2 regions of the Hymenobacter psoromatis genome follow, and region 2 is predicted to be linked to the other one. Evidence: riboswitches for the same ligand, from Rfam matches in the RefSeq annotation. Region 2 holds a riboswitch; the other holds the start of a gene.
The links. Region 2 has a riboswitch for cobalamin ahead of LC531_RS17090 (acyl-CoA thioesterase). Riboswitches for the same ligand answer to the same signal wherever they lie in the genome.
Positions count from the first base shown of each region.

Region 1: linked by a shared signal. The riboswitch ahead of LC531_RS18535 (TonB-dependent receptor plug domain-containing protein) and the one ahead of LC531_RS17090 (acyl-CoA thioesterase) in region 2 are both predicted to bind cobalamin.

Region 1 is NZ_JAIFAG010000001.1:4,289,785-4,297,575, reverse strand. It holds gene LC531_RS18550 (Nramp family divalent metal transporter) at 1-542, opposite strand, end outside; gene LC531_RS18545 (cation diffusion facilitator family transporter) at 756-1,751, shown strand; gene LC531_RS18540 (DNA-3-methyladenine glycosylase) at 1,837-2,475, opposite strand; cobalamin riboswitch at 2,567-2,788, shown strand; gene LC531_RS18535 (TonB-dependent receptor plug domain-containing protein) at 2,953-5,010, shown strand; gene LC531_RS18530 (DUF5074 domain-containing protein) at 5,160-6,254, shown strand; gene LC531_RS18525 (hypothetical protein) at 6,405-6,671, opposite strand; gene LC531_RS18520 (hypothetical protein) at 6,828-7,175, shown strand; gene LC531_RS18515 (AraC family transcriptional regulator) at 7,185-7,757, shown strand.
Region 2 is NZ_JAIFAG010000001.1:3,972,506-3,980,296, forward strand. It holds gene LC531_RS17065 (hypothetical protein) at 1-1,060, shown strand, start outside; gene LC531_RS17070 (hypothetical protein) at 1,221-2,714, shown strand; gene LC531_RS17075 (OmpA family protein) at 2,813-3,493, shown strand; gene LC531_RS17080 (SRPBCC family protein) at 3,508-3,951, shown strand; gene LC531_RS17085 (class I SAM-dependent rRNA methyltransferase) at 4,085-5,278, shown strand; gene LC531_RS17090 (acyl-CoA thioesterase) at 5,303-5,695, opposite strand; cobalamin riboswitch at 5,869-6,079, opposite strand; gene crtD (1-hydroxycarotenoid 3,4-desaturase CrtD) at 6,162-7,676, shown strand; gene LC531_RS17100 (carotenoid biosynthesis protein) at 7,779-7,791, shown strand, end outside.

The DNA.
Region 1 (7,791 bases), 320 kb from region 2:
CCCTTGCTTTGCAGCACCAGTATCAGCAGCACATCCAGGGTGGTGAGGGCGATGCCCCAGGTAATGGGCAGCCCAAAGAGCAGGTTAAAGGCAATGGCCGAGCCGATGACTTCGGCCAGGTCGCAGGCGGCAATGGCAATTTCGCAGAGCACCCACAGCACCATGGCCACGGGCTTGGAGTAGTGGTCGCGGCAGGCCTGGGCCAGGTCGCGGCCGGTTACTACCCCCAGCTTCACGGCCAAGTGCTGCAAGAGCATGGCAAACAGATTACTAAGCAGCACTACGCTCAGCAGCGTGTAGCCAAACCTGGCCCCGCCCGCAATGTCGGTGGCCCAATTGCCGGGGTCCATGTAGCCCACCGATACCAGCAGCCCCGGCCCCCAGTAGGCCCGAAATTTTTGCCAGAAAGAAGCGCCTTCTCCCGGCACCGTGATGCTGCCGTGCACCTCGCTCAGCGAGATGCCGCGGCGGGGGTGGCGCCAGCCCGGCTCGGGCACAGCAGACACAGCATCAGCAACGGGGGTAGCAACGATTGGGGACACGGAATGAGGAGGTAGCGGCTGCAAAGGTAGTATATTTTTTAGACTAACCTAAAAATAATTTTAAAGCTGTCTAAATACTCCTTTTTGCCCGAAAAAGTTGCGGGCTTATAGGGTGGGATTTAGCCGGCCGGCGTTGGTAGCCGGCCGGCTAAATCCCACCCTATAAGCCCATCGGGCCGCCGTGCCGACCTTTGCGCGCCCAACCTGCCTTTTATGTCCGCTTCGCCTGGCCTCAAGCGCCGCCTGGGTCTGCTCTCGCTGGTCGTGAGCATCGTCTTGGTGCTCACTAAGTTCTACGCCTACCGCCTCACCTTATCCCAGGTAGTGCTCACGGATGCGCTGGAGAGCATTATCAATGTGTTTACCAGCGGTTTTGCGCTCTACAGCCTCTACCTGGCTGACCTGCCCAAGGACGAAAACCACCCCTACGGCCACGGCAAAATCGAGTATTTGTCGGTGGGCTTCGAGGGCGCGCTGATTTTTATCGCCGGCATATTTATCCTGTACAGCGCCACGCTAAGCTTTCTGCACCCGCACCCGGTGGCGCGGCCCGACTGGGGCGTGGCGCTACTGGCGGGCACGGCGGTGGTCAATTTTGGGCTGGGCATGTGGCTGGTGCGGGCCGGGCGGCGGGTGCAGTCGGTGGCGCTGGCGGGCGATGGCCAGCACCTCTACCTCGACGCGCTCACGAGCATCGTGTCGTCGGCGGCGCTGGTGCTGGTGCAGCTCACGGGCATCATCCGCTTCGACGCGGGCGCGGCGCTGGCGCTGGGCGCTTTTATCTTATTCAATGGCTACCAGCTGGTCCGAAGCTCCGTATCGGGCCTCATGGATGAGAGCGACCTCTCGACCGTGGCCGAGGTAATCGCCGAATTGCAGCGCCTGCGCCGACCCTGCTGGATAGATGTGCACAACCTGCGCGTGCAGCGCTACGGCGCTAATCTGCACATCGACTGCCACATGCAGATGCCCTATTACCTCTCGCTGGAAAAAGTCCACACCGAAATCCACGAAGTAGAAGAGCTGATTCGGGCGCGTTTCGCGGCCGTGGAAATTGAAATGTTCGTGCACGCCGACCCGTGCTCCTTCGCCGCTTGCTCCTTGTGCCACATGCCCGACTGCCCCGTGCGCCGCCACGCTTTCGAGCGCGAAATCGAGTGGGATATCCACAACGCCGTGAAAGACGAGCGGCACCATTTGGCGAAATAGTGAGGTGGTGAGCAATGAGTAAAAAGAACGTCATGCTGAGCTTGTCGAAGCATGACGTTCTTTTTACTCATTGCTCACCACCTCACTATTTCGCCGGGCTGGTCCACTTGCTGTCCTTCAGGCGGAAGCGCCAGGGGAGGGCCACGGCTTTCGCTCCAGCGTAGTCGAGGCCCACGCGGGAGCTGGCAATAATATTCCCCTCTTCCACAACTTCGCCCGCGTCTTCTAGCCAGATGCGGGGGCCGGTGAGCAGTTCGCCGTTGAGGGCGGGCGTGAGGCCCAACGCCTGGCTGAGCACGCCGGGGCCGGCGGTGAGGTTGTGGGCCAGCTTGGGCAGGCCGCGGCGGCGCAGCATAACGTTCTGGCCCTCCAGCGGCTCGATGGCGCGGATAAGCACCGCGTCGGGGTGCTCCGCGTCGTGGGTAGTGATATTGAAAAGCGTGTGGACCCGGTACACGGTGTAGAGATAGGCGTGGCCGCCGGGCTGGTACAGGGCCTGCGCCTGCCGGGCCTTGCGCTGCAAATGCAGCGTGATGCTGGGGTCGCCCTCGTGCCGGTAGGCTTCGGTTTCGACGATGCGGCCGGTAGTTAATTCATTATCAATACGCGTGCAAACGCGCTTACCCAGCAGCTCGCGGGCAATGGTGAGCACGTCGGGGCGCTGGTAGAATTCGGGGGGTAGGAAATTTGTCATGGCGAGCGTAACGAAGGGGAGCGCGGCCATCGCACCCGAACGAGTCGCCCAGGTATCGTTCGGGTGCGATGGCCACGCTCCCCTTCGTTACGCTCGCCATGACGAACGGTTCCCTACCCCCTACCTTTGCGCCCGCCACGGTGACCAGACTCCTACCCACGGAGCGAGGTTGAAAAGGGAATCCGGTTCAAAGCCGGAGCTGTCCCCGCAACTGTACGCGCTACATCGGGGTGGGCACCCCACGCCACTGCTGGTTTTGGTTATCCCTTGATAACCAGGCTGGTGGGAAGGCCGCCCACCCGGCAGCGCAAGCCAGGAGACCTGCCAGGGCATTCACAGGTTCAGCGCGCGCGGAGGACGCGCGGAGAACGAGCATCCCTACCCCACCCCGGCTTCGCGGCCGGGGGCAGGCGGGGGCGCTTGGCCTCAGCCCCGACGGGGGTTTCCGGTTTCGGCCGGGAATTTTGACGGGGTTTTGGACTGAATTTTCGCCAGAAAATTTAGTTCGTGTTGGTTTTCAAGTTTTTAGCACAATTCTTTTTTGACCTTTCGGGCCGGGGGCGCGGCTGTGCCCTGGCGGCGCTGCTGGCCGCCGGCCCCGCCGCGCACGCCCAAACCACGCCCGGCCGCCCTACCCCCCCCGCCCGGCCCGATACGCTCACGACCCGCGCCCACCGGCTGCCCGAGGCGCGGGTGCGCGCCGTGCGGCCCAGCCGCTTCGCGGTGGGCACCACGCGGTGGACCGTGGACTCGCTGGCCCTCAGCCAGTACCGCAGCGGCACCGTGGCCGACGTGCTGCAAGCCCGCACGCCGGCCTACATCAAAAACTACGGGCCGGGGCAGCTGGCGTCCATCAGCCTGCGGGGCACGGCGGCGCGCCACACGGCCGTGCTCTGGAATGGCTTCAATATCAACCTGCCCACGCTGGGCGAGGCTGATTTTAACTTACTGCCGCTGAATGGCTTGCGCGAGGTGGTGGTGCAGCCCGGCCCGGCCGCCGCGCTCTACGGCAACGGGGCCATCGGTGGCACGGTGCTGCTCGATACGCAGGCCGATTTTCACCCTACCCCCCTGCGCGCTACTGCCCAGGCCGATGCCGGGGCCTGGGGTCTGCGCGCCGGCAGCGCTACGGCCCAGGCGGCGGGCGGCCGGGCGGCGTTTCGGGCCGCCGCCAGCTACCGCCAAGCCGATAATAATTATCCCTACCTCAACCCCGAAATAACCGGCCTAGTACGCCGCTACGCCCAAAACGCCGCCCTGCTGCACCAGTGGAGCCTCAGCCAGGACCTGACCCTGCGCCTGGGCCCGGCCGGCGAGCTGACGGCCGGCACCTGGCTCACGGATGCGGACCGCGAGATTCAACTCGCGGCCGGCGCGGCCAACGACCACGCCCGCGAGCGCGACCAGAGCCGCCGCCTGCTGCTGGGCTACCGCCAGGTATTACGCCACGGCGGCCAGTGGGCGGTGCGCGCCGCGTGGTTCGATGACGTGCTGAACTACGCTTCCGACCAGGTGGCGCGCAGCAACTCGGACGTGAAGACGAACCAGGTGCAGGCCGAGTACACGCGCCCGCTGGGCCAGCGCGGCACCCTGCGCCTGGGGGCCGAGGCGCAGCACTTTGCCGCCCTGGCCGATGGCTACGGCGGCACCATCAGCGAAAACCGCAGCGCGGCCTTCGCCCTGCTGCGCTTCGACCCGCGCCCTACCCTGCACCTCACGGCCAACCTGCGCCAGGCGCTGCTGCCGGCCGGCTTCGCGCCTTTAACTCCCACTTTAGGAGCCGAGTGGACGATTTTCTCCCAGGAAAAATTCAGCCCCGATTCTATCCCTCATTTACTCACTTCCTCCCCTACTCACTTACTGACCGCCAAAGCTAACCTAGCCCGCACCTACCGCGCCCCGACCCTGAACGAGCGCTATTACCGGCCCGGCGGCAACCCCAACCTACGGCCCGAAAACGGCTGGGGCGGCGAGGCCGGCCTCAGCTACCAGCGCCCGCTGAGCCGCGTGGCTACTCTCACCAGCGAGTTGACGGCTTACTCCCAAACCGTGAATGAGTGGGTGCAGTGGCTGCCCGACGCGCGCGGCATCTACAGCCCGCGCAACCTGCGCCAGGTACGCAGCCAGGGCCTCGAAGCGGCCGTGGGCCTGCGCGCCAGCCGGGGCCGCTACGCCGCGCACGGCCGCGCCAGCTACGCCTTCACCTCGACCCAGAAAACCCAGGGCGCGGCCGACGACCCCGACCCCACCGGCCGGCAGCTGGCCTTCGTGCCGCTGCACCAAGTGGCCCTGACCCTGGACCAGACGCTGGGGCCCTGGCAGCTGGGCACCACCCTGGGCCGCACCGGGCTGGTGTATGCCGACAACTCGGGCACGGGCTACCTGCCGGCTTTCTGGCCGCTGGCGGCCACGGCGGGCTATACGTTGCGCCGGGCGGGTGGGCCGCTGGCCTTCACGGTGCTGGTGCAGGGTAGCAACCTACTCAACCTCAGCTACTACACCTACTCGGCGCGGCCGGCCCCGCCGCGGGCGCTGCTGGCCAGCCTGCGCGTGGGCTGGCGGTGAGTTTTTGAGCGACTGGCTAGTAGCGAGGTCTTGAAAGCGGAACCTGGCTGCTAGCTTTTCTTCTGGAAGTCAGTCTATTACGTCTGAAATGAAACAGTCTATTGTTTGACAAACCCAATAATAAATCCTTTTACCCTTTCCTTTTTTAGATGAAAAACCCGTTCTCTGCTTACTTCCGCCCGGCGTTGGCGCTGGCTTTTAGCGGCTTGCTGCTGGCGAGCTGCGAATCGAAAAACAATAATGTGACCCCTACCCCCTCCGCTGGCCCCGGTACCAACGTGTACGTGACGAACGAGGGAGGCTATGGCAAGTCCACGGCTTCGGTGACGCTTTTTGATAAGACGGCAGCCAAGGTGTCGGCCCCCGATATTTTCCAGGCCGCCAACGCCCGGGCGCTGGGCGACGTGGCGCAGTCCATGACCATTTATAACAACTTTGGTTATATCGTCGTCAACAATAGCAACAAGGTGGAAGTGGTGACGCTGCCCGATTTCAAGTCGGTAGCCACCATCAACGGCCTAGTGCAGCCGCGCTACATGGTGACGGCCGGCACCAAGGGCTACGTGACCGAGTGGCTGAGCGCCACGGCCGGCCGGGTGTCTATTATTGACCTGACTACTAACACTATCACCGGTACCATCGCCACCGGCCTCAACCCCGAGAAGCCGCTGAATAACAACGGCATCCTCTACGTCCCCAACTCGAACGGGAACACGGTGACGGTGATTGACCCGAACCAGGGCAAGGCGACGGGCACCGTGACCGTGGCCGACGGCCCCGCCAGCCTGGTTGCCGACAAGAACGGCAGTGTGTGGGTGCTGTGCGGCGGCATCACGAAGTACGACCCCGTGACCTACGCCGTCATTTCGTCTACACCGGGCGCGCTTTTGCATTTCAATACCGGCTCGAACTCCGTGCAGTCCGCGCTGCCTTTTGCAGCGGGCGATTCGCCCAGTAAGCTGCGCGTCAGCACGACCGGCGACCAGCTGTACTACACGCTCGGCAATAGCGAGTACCAAGTGGATGTGACGGCCACGGCCCTGCCCGCTAAGCCGCTCATCCAGCGCAATTTCTCGAAGCTATCCGCCTTTTACGGCTTCGATATTGACCCCAAAGACAATACGCTCTACGTGCTGGATGCCTCGTTTTCGGCCGCTAGCCAGCTGATTCGCTACCGCGCCAACGGCACGGCCATCGACTCGTTCAGCACGGGCATTGGCTCGAATGGCGCGGCCTTTTATTAATCGCCGATTTTGCGGATGAAGCAGATTTCGCGGATTCGGGTGGTGCTCGATAGCCGCATTAGACTTTAGAAAAAGGCCCCTCTTTCCGCGTGGAAGAGGGGCCTTTCTACGTGTTGGTGGCGAATGCAAGCGCCAGCAAAAGCTGCGGTGTTAGTCCGCGATTCCGTCGTGGTTGGCATCCGAAGCTTTGTCGGTATTTTTATATATTTCCTTGCCAGTGCGCTGGTGGCTGGAGGTGCGCAACAGGCCAGCGGCCAGCGAGTCGCCATTGGCAGTGCCTTGCATGGTAGGCGCTTCGGCTTGCTTGAACGCGCCATCTTCCACGTTGACACTGCCGGGCTTGGTGCTAGTGCCGCAGGCGGCGAGAGACAGCGACAGGGTGGTGAGCAGCCCCAACAGGCGGTAGGTACGGGTCATGAAAAAAGGGAAATAGGGCCGCCCGGCTGGCAGCTAGTGAACGAAAGCGGGAAGGTAGGGCCCAATCGGGTACCCCACCCTTACTACCGTAAAAGCACGGTGCGGGTTGCTGCCCACCGAGCGGCAGTTGGGGCGAGGGCGGTAAATTTGCGCCTCATGGCCCGTCCTACCCCCCCGCCTTCGCCGCGCCGCACGCGCCTGCGCCGCCGCTTGGCCGCCTATCCCTGGCGGCGGGTGGGCGTGCTGGCCGCCGTTAGCTTTGTGCTGAGCAACCTTTTGATTATCTACCTGTTTGGCTTCAGAGACCGGTTTTTAGGCCGGCTTAGCGCCACCTTTTTTGTGGGGTTTTGCCTTTTATCCGTTACTTTTCTAGTCGTAATTCCGTTTATTGGCTGGGCTAGCCGGCAGTGGTTTGGGGCGGGCTGGGCGGGTAGCACGCCGCCTACCCCCCGCCGCCCGACCAGCCGGCCCGCACCCCCGCAGCGTTCTTCTACTTTATCTTAAATTTAGTCCGTGAAAACTACTCTGTTGCATATCAAGAATATGGTTTGCCCGCGTTGCGTCGAGGCGGTTCAGAATTTATTGGTAAAAGCCGGCTACGAGCCCACCAGCGTCACGCTGGGTACGGCCCAGCTGGCGGCCAATACGCCCGTTGACCCGCGGGTGGTAGCTCCGCTACTACGCGAGGCGGGCTTCGACGTGCTGCTCGACCGGGCCGAGCAGCTGACCGAGCAAATTAAGGGTGTGCTGCAAGAGTACCTGGAGCACCTGCGCACTGCGCCCGCGCCGCTCACCACCTCGGCCTTTCTGGCCGACCGCTTCGCCACTACCTACTCGCACCTGAGCAAGGTATTCTCGCGCACTGCCAACCTCACCATCGAGAAGTACCTCATTCGCATGAAGATAGAGCGCGTGAAGGAGCTGCTTAGCTACGGCGAAATGACGCTGGTGCAGATTGCCGACCAGCTGCGCTATTCCTCGGGCCAGCACCTGAGCAACCAGTTCCGGCAGGTGACGGGCCGCTCGGTGAGCGAGTTTCGCCGGATGCTCCAGCCCGACCGCTTGTCGCTGGACGCGCTGGGCTAAGTACTTGTCCCTGCGAGCATGTTGCGCAGCATGC
Region 2 (7,791 bases):
TCCGGCTGACAAGTCGGAGCTGGGACTGCTGCGCGCCGATGTGGTCAATAGCTTCGGCGCGGGCACCAGGGCTACCCCCGTCGAGGTTGCCCGAGCTATTATAAGCCAGCTTACGCAGCGCCAGCAGAGCGGGCAGGGCCGCCTGGCCCGCGTGAAGGCATCGCTATTGGGCGCGGACCTTGCGCCGCTGACGCAGGCCAGTGGTGGGGCCGCGCCCGCGCCCGCCGCGCCCAGGCCCACCACTGGCACGACTACCGTTACGGCGGTGCCGGGGGCCGGGGGTATAACGGTCTTGCCCGCTAATCCTGACTCCATTACCAACCAGCCGATTAGGACCCCTGACCCGGCTTCTACTTTCATTTCTACGCCGGTCACGCCAACTTATTTCGGGCTGACGCCTTTGCAGGCCGCTATTGTACTGCTGATACTAGGCGGGCTGGCCGGCCTGGCATTCGGCCAGAATATGCGCCGCCCTGGCCGCGGGCGGCGGCGCTCATACGCCGGCCCTACCCCCCCTGCCGAACCCGCTACCTCACCCGCCATGAACTCCCCGGAATATCGCAAGCTGCACCAGCAGAACCTGAATTTGAAAGCTGATTTGCGCCAGCTAAAAAAACAACTAGCCGATTTACAAGTACGCCTGCCGGGCGCGCCGCCTACCCCCCCGCCCGCCGTCGAAGCCGCGCCAGCCGCCGAGCTGACAGTGGAGGAGTTGGTGGGCGCGTCGGCTCCTACCCCCCCTTCGGCCACGCGCTACGGCCCGGTGCAGGAAACGCCCTTCGTGGAAGAGCGCAAGCTCGTGAACGCGCCCCTGCCCCAGCTCGCGCTGATGCTGACCGTGAACCCGCGCCAGCCCGACCAGGCCACCTTCACCCTCAACCCGCAGGTGGACCAGGTCCGCCTCATCGGCGACGGCCTCACGCGGCTACAAAAATTCTTCGACTACGACCCGCCGCTGGGCGGCCGCATCACGGCGGTAGCGGCCGTGCGGCCGGGCCGGCTACAACGTCAAGACTCCGGCTGGCAAGTGGTGGAGCGGGCGCGGCTGAGTATTAGCTAAGGAGAATTGCAAACCCACCTGTTCCGCCCGTCATTGCGAACGTAGCGCGGCAATCGCCCTAGGACGACACCCGAACGATTTCGTTCTGGAGCGATTGCCGCGCTACGCTCGCAATGACGGGCGGGGCCACTTCCAAGGATTTTACTCTAGCTTGCGCGCTATGGCCGCTATTCAAGTCGTTGAAATTATCCTCATTCTGGGGCTGATTTTCTGGCAGATTTCTGTTTTCATCCTCAATCGGCGGCTCATTCAGCGGGTGCAGTTCATGTACCCCGAAGGAGGCCAGCTGGGCGTGCAGGCTGTGGACGCCGCGACCGGCCGGCCGGCTGCCAACGGCGCGGGCACCCACACCTACGACGCCCTGACGGTGGGCCGCGCCAGCCCCGAATTCAGCGGCCTCATCAAGGACACCAACGATTATTTGTGGGCCAACAAGGGTGCAGCGGCCGATTTCAACACCCTGCGCGACATCTCGGAGCGCGAGGCCGACCTGCTCGACCAGGAGATTGACGCGCAGATTTCGACCCCGCTGTACCTGGGCCTGCTGGGCACTTTTCTGGGCGCCATTTTGGGATTGATTGCCTTGGTCAATCCGTTTGGCGACGCGCCCACGGCGGCGGGCGGCGCGTCGTTCAACAACGCCGACGTGACGCACTTTCTGGGCGGCATTCTCATCGCGATGAGCGGCAGCTTTACCGGCCTGCTGCTCACGCTGGCCAGCAACCAGCTGCTGAAATCGGCCCGCGCCACTCGCGACCGCCTCAAAAACGGCTATTACAATTTCCTGCAAAAGGCGCTCCTACCCCGCCTCAACTCGGACATGCAGGCCAGCATGAGCAATTTAAAGTCCGTGCTGGACACCTTTAATAATGACTTCTTCTCGAAGATTCAGGCTGACTTTTTCTCGAAAATCGCGGAGTTTACGCCGCTCATCAGCAGCATCACGGAGAATGTCAGCGTGCAGAAAAACTTCCTCGAAAAGCTGCAGCAGATTGGCTACACCGAGCTGGCGAATGCCACCATCAAGGTTTTTGATAGGGTAGATGAGAGCGCGGCTTCCTTCGAGAAATTTCTGGGCTACCAGCAGGCCCTGAACGTGGCCGTGAGCGAGGGTGCCAGCACGGCGCGCACCATTACGGCGCTACTCGACCGCCTCGGCAGCCTCGAAAAAGCCCTCGACCAGGTGCCCGGCTACCTAGCCCAGCACGACGCCCGCATTCGGGAGCAGGCGCAGTTTTTTGGCGAGCACCAGGCCATTTTGGCCAAAATTAGCCAGGGCGTAGGCCAGGCGTTGAGTGAAGACGCCGCCCAGATGAACCGCGTGCTGGCCCGCCGCCGCGACGAGTTTGAGGCCGAAGCCCAGTCCGCCCACGCGCAGTGGAGTGCCCACTTCCGGCAGCTCAACCAGGACAATGTGTACCAAAAAATAGTGGAGTACCTCTCACCCTTCCAGCAGCTGCCCGAGCAGCAGCAGCGGCTCAACCAGCTGCAGGAGGTGCAGGCGCTGCGCAGCGCCCAGGCCCTGCAAGCCTTGCAACAGCCGCTGGAGCAAAACCGCCGCATCCAGGAGGAGCTGCTACGCCAGACCGAGCGCACCAACGCGGTGCTCGAAAAGCTTACCAGCCGCAACTGGCTCCAGCGCATGGTGGGGTAGCAAGCGTGTAGAGACGCGACCCTTCGCGTCTCTGGGCGCGTGAACGATTGTGCGCTGAAAAGAGACGCGAAGGGTCGCGTCTCTACATTCCTTCCGCTATGAAGCAAAGCAAAGACTTTTTCTGGCCCAGCTACGTCGATTTGATGACGGCGCTGTTCCTGACTATGCTGGTGCTGTTCGTGCTGAGCTACAAGCTTTTCAACGACAAGCAGCAGGGCCTCATCGCGGCCAATGCCAAGCTGGAAGTGCAGCTCAAGGAAAAGAAAAAACTAGACGAGATAAAGGAAGCGCTCAAACGGCTCGACAACTCGCGCTATTTCACTTATAACAAGGGCTATAAGCGCTATGAGTTGAACTTCGACGTGCTGTTTCAGCCCGGCCGCTACGACTTGCCGGCGGCGGCGCGGCAGCCGCTCATCGAGGCCGGGCAGTTCCTGCTGCGCCAAGTGCAGAGCTTGCGCAACGACGGCATTCAGTACCTCGTCATCATCGAGGGTAGGGCGGCGATGAACCCCAACTTTCCGCTCGATGCCCCGCAAAACGCCGACCAGCAGGCCGCGCGCGAGCTGAGCTACAACCGGGCGCTGGCCGTGGTGTATTTGTGGCAACAGGCTGGCATTCAGTTTCCGAAGAATATTGAGGTAATTCCGGCGGGCAGCGGCTACCGGGGCGCGGGGCGCTACAGCGGCTACGCCAAGGAGCAACTCAACAAGCGCTTCATCATCCAGATTCAGCCCAAAATCGGCTCGCTCGATGCCCAGCCCCTACCCCCGCGCTAGCCGTATAGCCGGCTATGCACCTCCTCCTGCGCTTTCCGGTGGCCCAGCCGCCCGCCGCGGTCCTGGCCGGCTTCACCCGCGAGCTATTCGTGGCCTTGGCCCCGCCGTTTCCGAAGTTTCACCTCATCCGCTACGACGGCAATAACACCGGCGATACGGTTATTATCGAGCTGCAAGTGGGCCCCAAGCGCTGGCGCTGGACTTCGCTCATCACGGATAATGGCGCGCTGCCCGATGGCACCCACTACTTCGTGGATGAGGGCAAAATCTTGCCCGCGCCGCTGCGGCAGTGGCGGCACCGCCACCTCATCGAGCCCGCGCCGGGGGGTAGGGGCAGCGTCATTGTGGAGGATATTCATTTCAGCACCGGCCGCCGCTGGCTCGACTGGCTGATTCGGCCAGCCCTGTGGGCGCAGTTCAAGCTGCGCGGGCCGGTGTACCGGCGTTGGTTTAGGTAATGCATACTGTAAAAAAGGTCATCATGCAGACCGCAGGGTCGCCTCTCGCTCGCCTCGTTGAATGAAGCGGGCGAGAGGCGACCCTGCGGTCTGCATGACGACCTTTGTGCCCCGCAATTCATAATTAGTAGCCATGCCTACCACCGTCGTCCTCAAAAACGGAAAAGACCACTCCCTGCGCCGCCGCCATCCCTGGGTTTTTTCGGGGGCCATTACCCGCGCGGTGGGCGAGCCGCAGGAAGGCGAGGCGGTGCGCGTCGAAACCCAATCGGGCGAAGTGCTGGGGGTAGGGCACTACTCGGGCAGCGGCTCCATCGCGGTGCGGATGCTGGATTTTGGGCCGGAAGCCGAACTCCCTACACCTGATTTTTGGGTGAAGCGCCTGACCAACGCCTACGCGCTGCGCCAGCGCCTGGGCCTCACGGGCACGGCCGATACCAACGTTTTTCGCCTCGTGCACGCCGAGGGCGACGGCCTGCCGGGCCTCATCATCGACGTGTATGGCGATGTGGCCGTGGTGCAGGCGCACAGCGTGGGCATGTACCGCGCCCGCCCCGAAATAGCTGACGCCCTGAAAGTTGTGTTTGGTGATAAGCTGCGCGCCATCTACGACAAGAGCGCCGAAACCACGCCCGGCCACGCCGTGGGCGACAACAAGAACGGCTACCTCTTCGGCGCGAGCACCGGCGCGGAGCACCTGGTGCACGAAAACGGCCACCAGTTTGCCGTGGACTGGGAGACGGGCCAGAAAACCGGCTTCTTCATCGACCAGCGCGACAACCGCGCCCTGCTGGCCCGCTACTCGGCCGGCCGCCGCGTGCTCAACACGTTTTGCTACACCGGCGGCTTCTCGGTGTATGCCCTGGAGGCCGGTGCCGAGCTGGTGCATTCCGTCGATAGCAGTAAGAAGGCCATTGCCTTAACCGAGCGCAATGCCGAGCTTTCGCACCACGCCGACCGCCACGCCGCCTACCCCGACGACGTGCTCACGTTCCTCAAAAGCCACTCGGCCGAGTACGACCTGCTGGTGCTCGACCCGCCCGCTTTTGCCAAGCACCAGAGCGCCCGCCACGCCGCCCTCATGGGATACAAGCGCCTGAATGCGGCCGGCATTGCGCACCTCGCGCCGGGCGGGTTGCTCTTCACGTTCTCGTGCTCGCAAGTCGTTAGTCCCGAGTTGTTTGAGGGCGCGGTGCTGGCCGCCGCCATCGAAGCCGGGCGGCCGGCGCGCATCCTGCACCGCCTCACGCAGCCCGCCGACCACCCGGTGAGCCTCTTTCACCCCGAAGGTGCGTACTTGAAGGGCCTCGTGCTGGCGGTAGAGTAGTAGCGCGGACTCTGCGAGTCCGCGCTACACTGGCCGGATGGGGGTAGGTCGCCGGTTCTCGTCCACGGCCACGAAAGTGAAGGAGCCGGTCACGGCCAGCAGACGGTCCTCGGAGTACATCTGCTCCACAAATAATTCGACCCGCACTTGCAGGCTGGTGGTGCCCACGCGCACCACGTTGCCGATGAGCTCGACCAGCGTGCCGCCTGGAATAGGATGCGTAAAATCCACTTTATCAGAGGATACCGTTACCATTTTGAGGCGCGAGAAGCGGGTGGCCGTGATGAAGGCCACCTCGTCCATCAGGTGCAGGGTGGCGCCGCCGAACAGCGTGTCGTAATGGTTGACAGTATTCGGGAAAACGGCTTTGAAGATGCGCGTTTCGGCGCGGGCAATCTGGTCGGCGAGGGCTGGCATGGGGGGTAGGGATAAAGGGAAAGTCACGGCGCGCCGCGCTACGTTTCCCTACCCCCTCTTTTCCTTTTAAAGCCCTCATTCAGACCTAGCTACGCCCGCCCCGGCGGCCGCGCACGCGCAACAGCCGGCCGCCGGCGTGCCAAACCTGATGCGGAACCCCAAAGCGCGGAGGTGGCATCAAATGGCGGCCGGCAGGTCTCCTGACTCTGTGCCGGCCGGCAGCCCGTCCTTCTCAGCCGGCCCGGGGGCCCGCCAATGGAACACGAGGAGCTGCGGCCACGAAGGCACTTACAGTAGCGCGTCTGTGCGGGAGTTGCACCCGCTTCCCTTTTCATTCCGGCTCCTCACGAGGAAAAACCGAAAACCGGCCGCTGGTTGATTTCTTGAAAAATCGTAGCAGCAGTAAACCGCCGCGAAGGTAGCGCGTATTTTCGGCGGGCCGGGCCAAACTTATCCCCCGGCCGTGGTGGTTAAAGACTTAGTGTTTACGAAAAAGAAAACTTTCTCCCCGCGCCAGCCCGTGGCCATTATCGGGGCGGGCGTGGCCGGGCTGGCCGCCGCGGCGCGGCTGGCGGTGGCCGGGCACCCGGTCACGGTATTTGAGGCCAGCGGCTCGTTTGGGGGCAAAATGCACCAGTTCAGCCTGCCCGGCGGCTACCGCTTTGATGCTGGGCCGTCGCTGTTCACGCTGCCACAGCTGGTGGACGACGTGTTTCGGCTGGCCCACCGCGACCCGGCCGACTACTTCCGCTACGAGCGCCTCGACCCCATCACCAACTACTTTTTTGCCGATGGCACGCGCCTCACCGCCTGGGCCGACGCGCCCAAATTCGCGGCCGAAGTGGAGCAGAAGCTAGGCGTGCCGGCGGCGGCCGTGGCGCAGTTTCTGATGCGCAGCGGCCGGGCCTACGACGCCACAGCGGGCACTTTTTTGCATAAGTCACTGCACAAAGCCAGTACCTATTTCAGCGCCGAAACGCTAAAAGCGGTGGCCGCCCTACCCTCCCTCGGCCTCACGGGCACCATGCACGCGCGCCACTCAACAGCCTTTGGCCAGGATGCGCGCCTGGTGCAACTCTTTGACCGGTACGCTACTTACAACGGATCCGACCCGTACCAGGCACCGGCCACGCTCTCGCTCATTCCGCACCTAGAGCACGGCATCGGCGCGTTTTACCCCGAGGGCGGCATCTACGCCATTGCCAGCAGCCTGCACCGGCTGGGCGCGGAGTTTGGGGTGAAATTTAGATTTAATGAGCCGGTGCGAGAGATTTTGACGGCCGGCGACCTTATTACCGGCGTGCGCACCGACCAAGATGTATATGACTTCGGCTTGGTGGTCAGTAACATGGACGTAGTGCCGACGTATCGCCGCCTCCTACCCCACCAGCCTGCGCCGGAGCGCACCCTGGGCCAGCCGCGCTCGTCGTCGGCACTGATTTTTTATTGGGGGGTAGGGCGCGAATTTTCCGAGCTGGATTTGCACAACATCTTTTTCTCGGCTGATTACAAGGCGGAGTTCGACGCGATTTTCCAGGAGAAAACCGTGGCCGACGACGTAACGGTGTACGTCAACATCACGAGCAAGAAAACGCCCACCGACGCGCCGCCCGGCCACGAAAACTGGTTTGTGATGGTGAACGTGCCCCACGACGAGGGCCAGGACTGGGCCGCCCTCACGGCCCACACGCGCCGCGTGGTGCTGGCCAAGCTCAATCGGGCATTGAATATTGATTTAGAGCCGCTTATTCAAGCCGAAAAAGTGTGGACGCCGCCCGGCATCGCAGCCGATACGTCGTCGTTTGGAGGTGCTTTGTATGGCAGCTCCAGCAACAACGCGCTGGCGGCTTTTTTGCGGCATCCTAATTTTTCGGGCCGGCTGGCGGGGCTGTACTTTTGCGGCGGCTCGGTGCATCCGGGCGGCGGCATTCCGCTGTGTTTACTTTCGGCCAAAATTGTCGCCGAGCTAATTACTAAATAAGTTAAGAGTTAAGAGTTAAGAGTTAGGAGTTGAAAAAAGTGGCTAGCCGAAGCAACCATCTTCAACCCTTAACTCTTAACCTTTACCTTTTAACTCCTCAAAATGGAGTTATCGA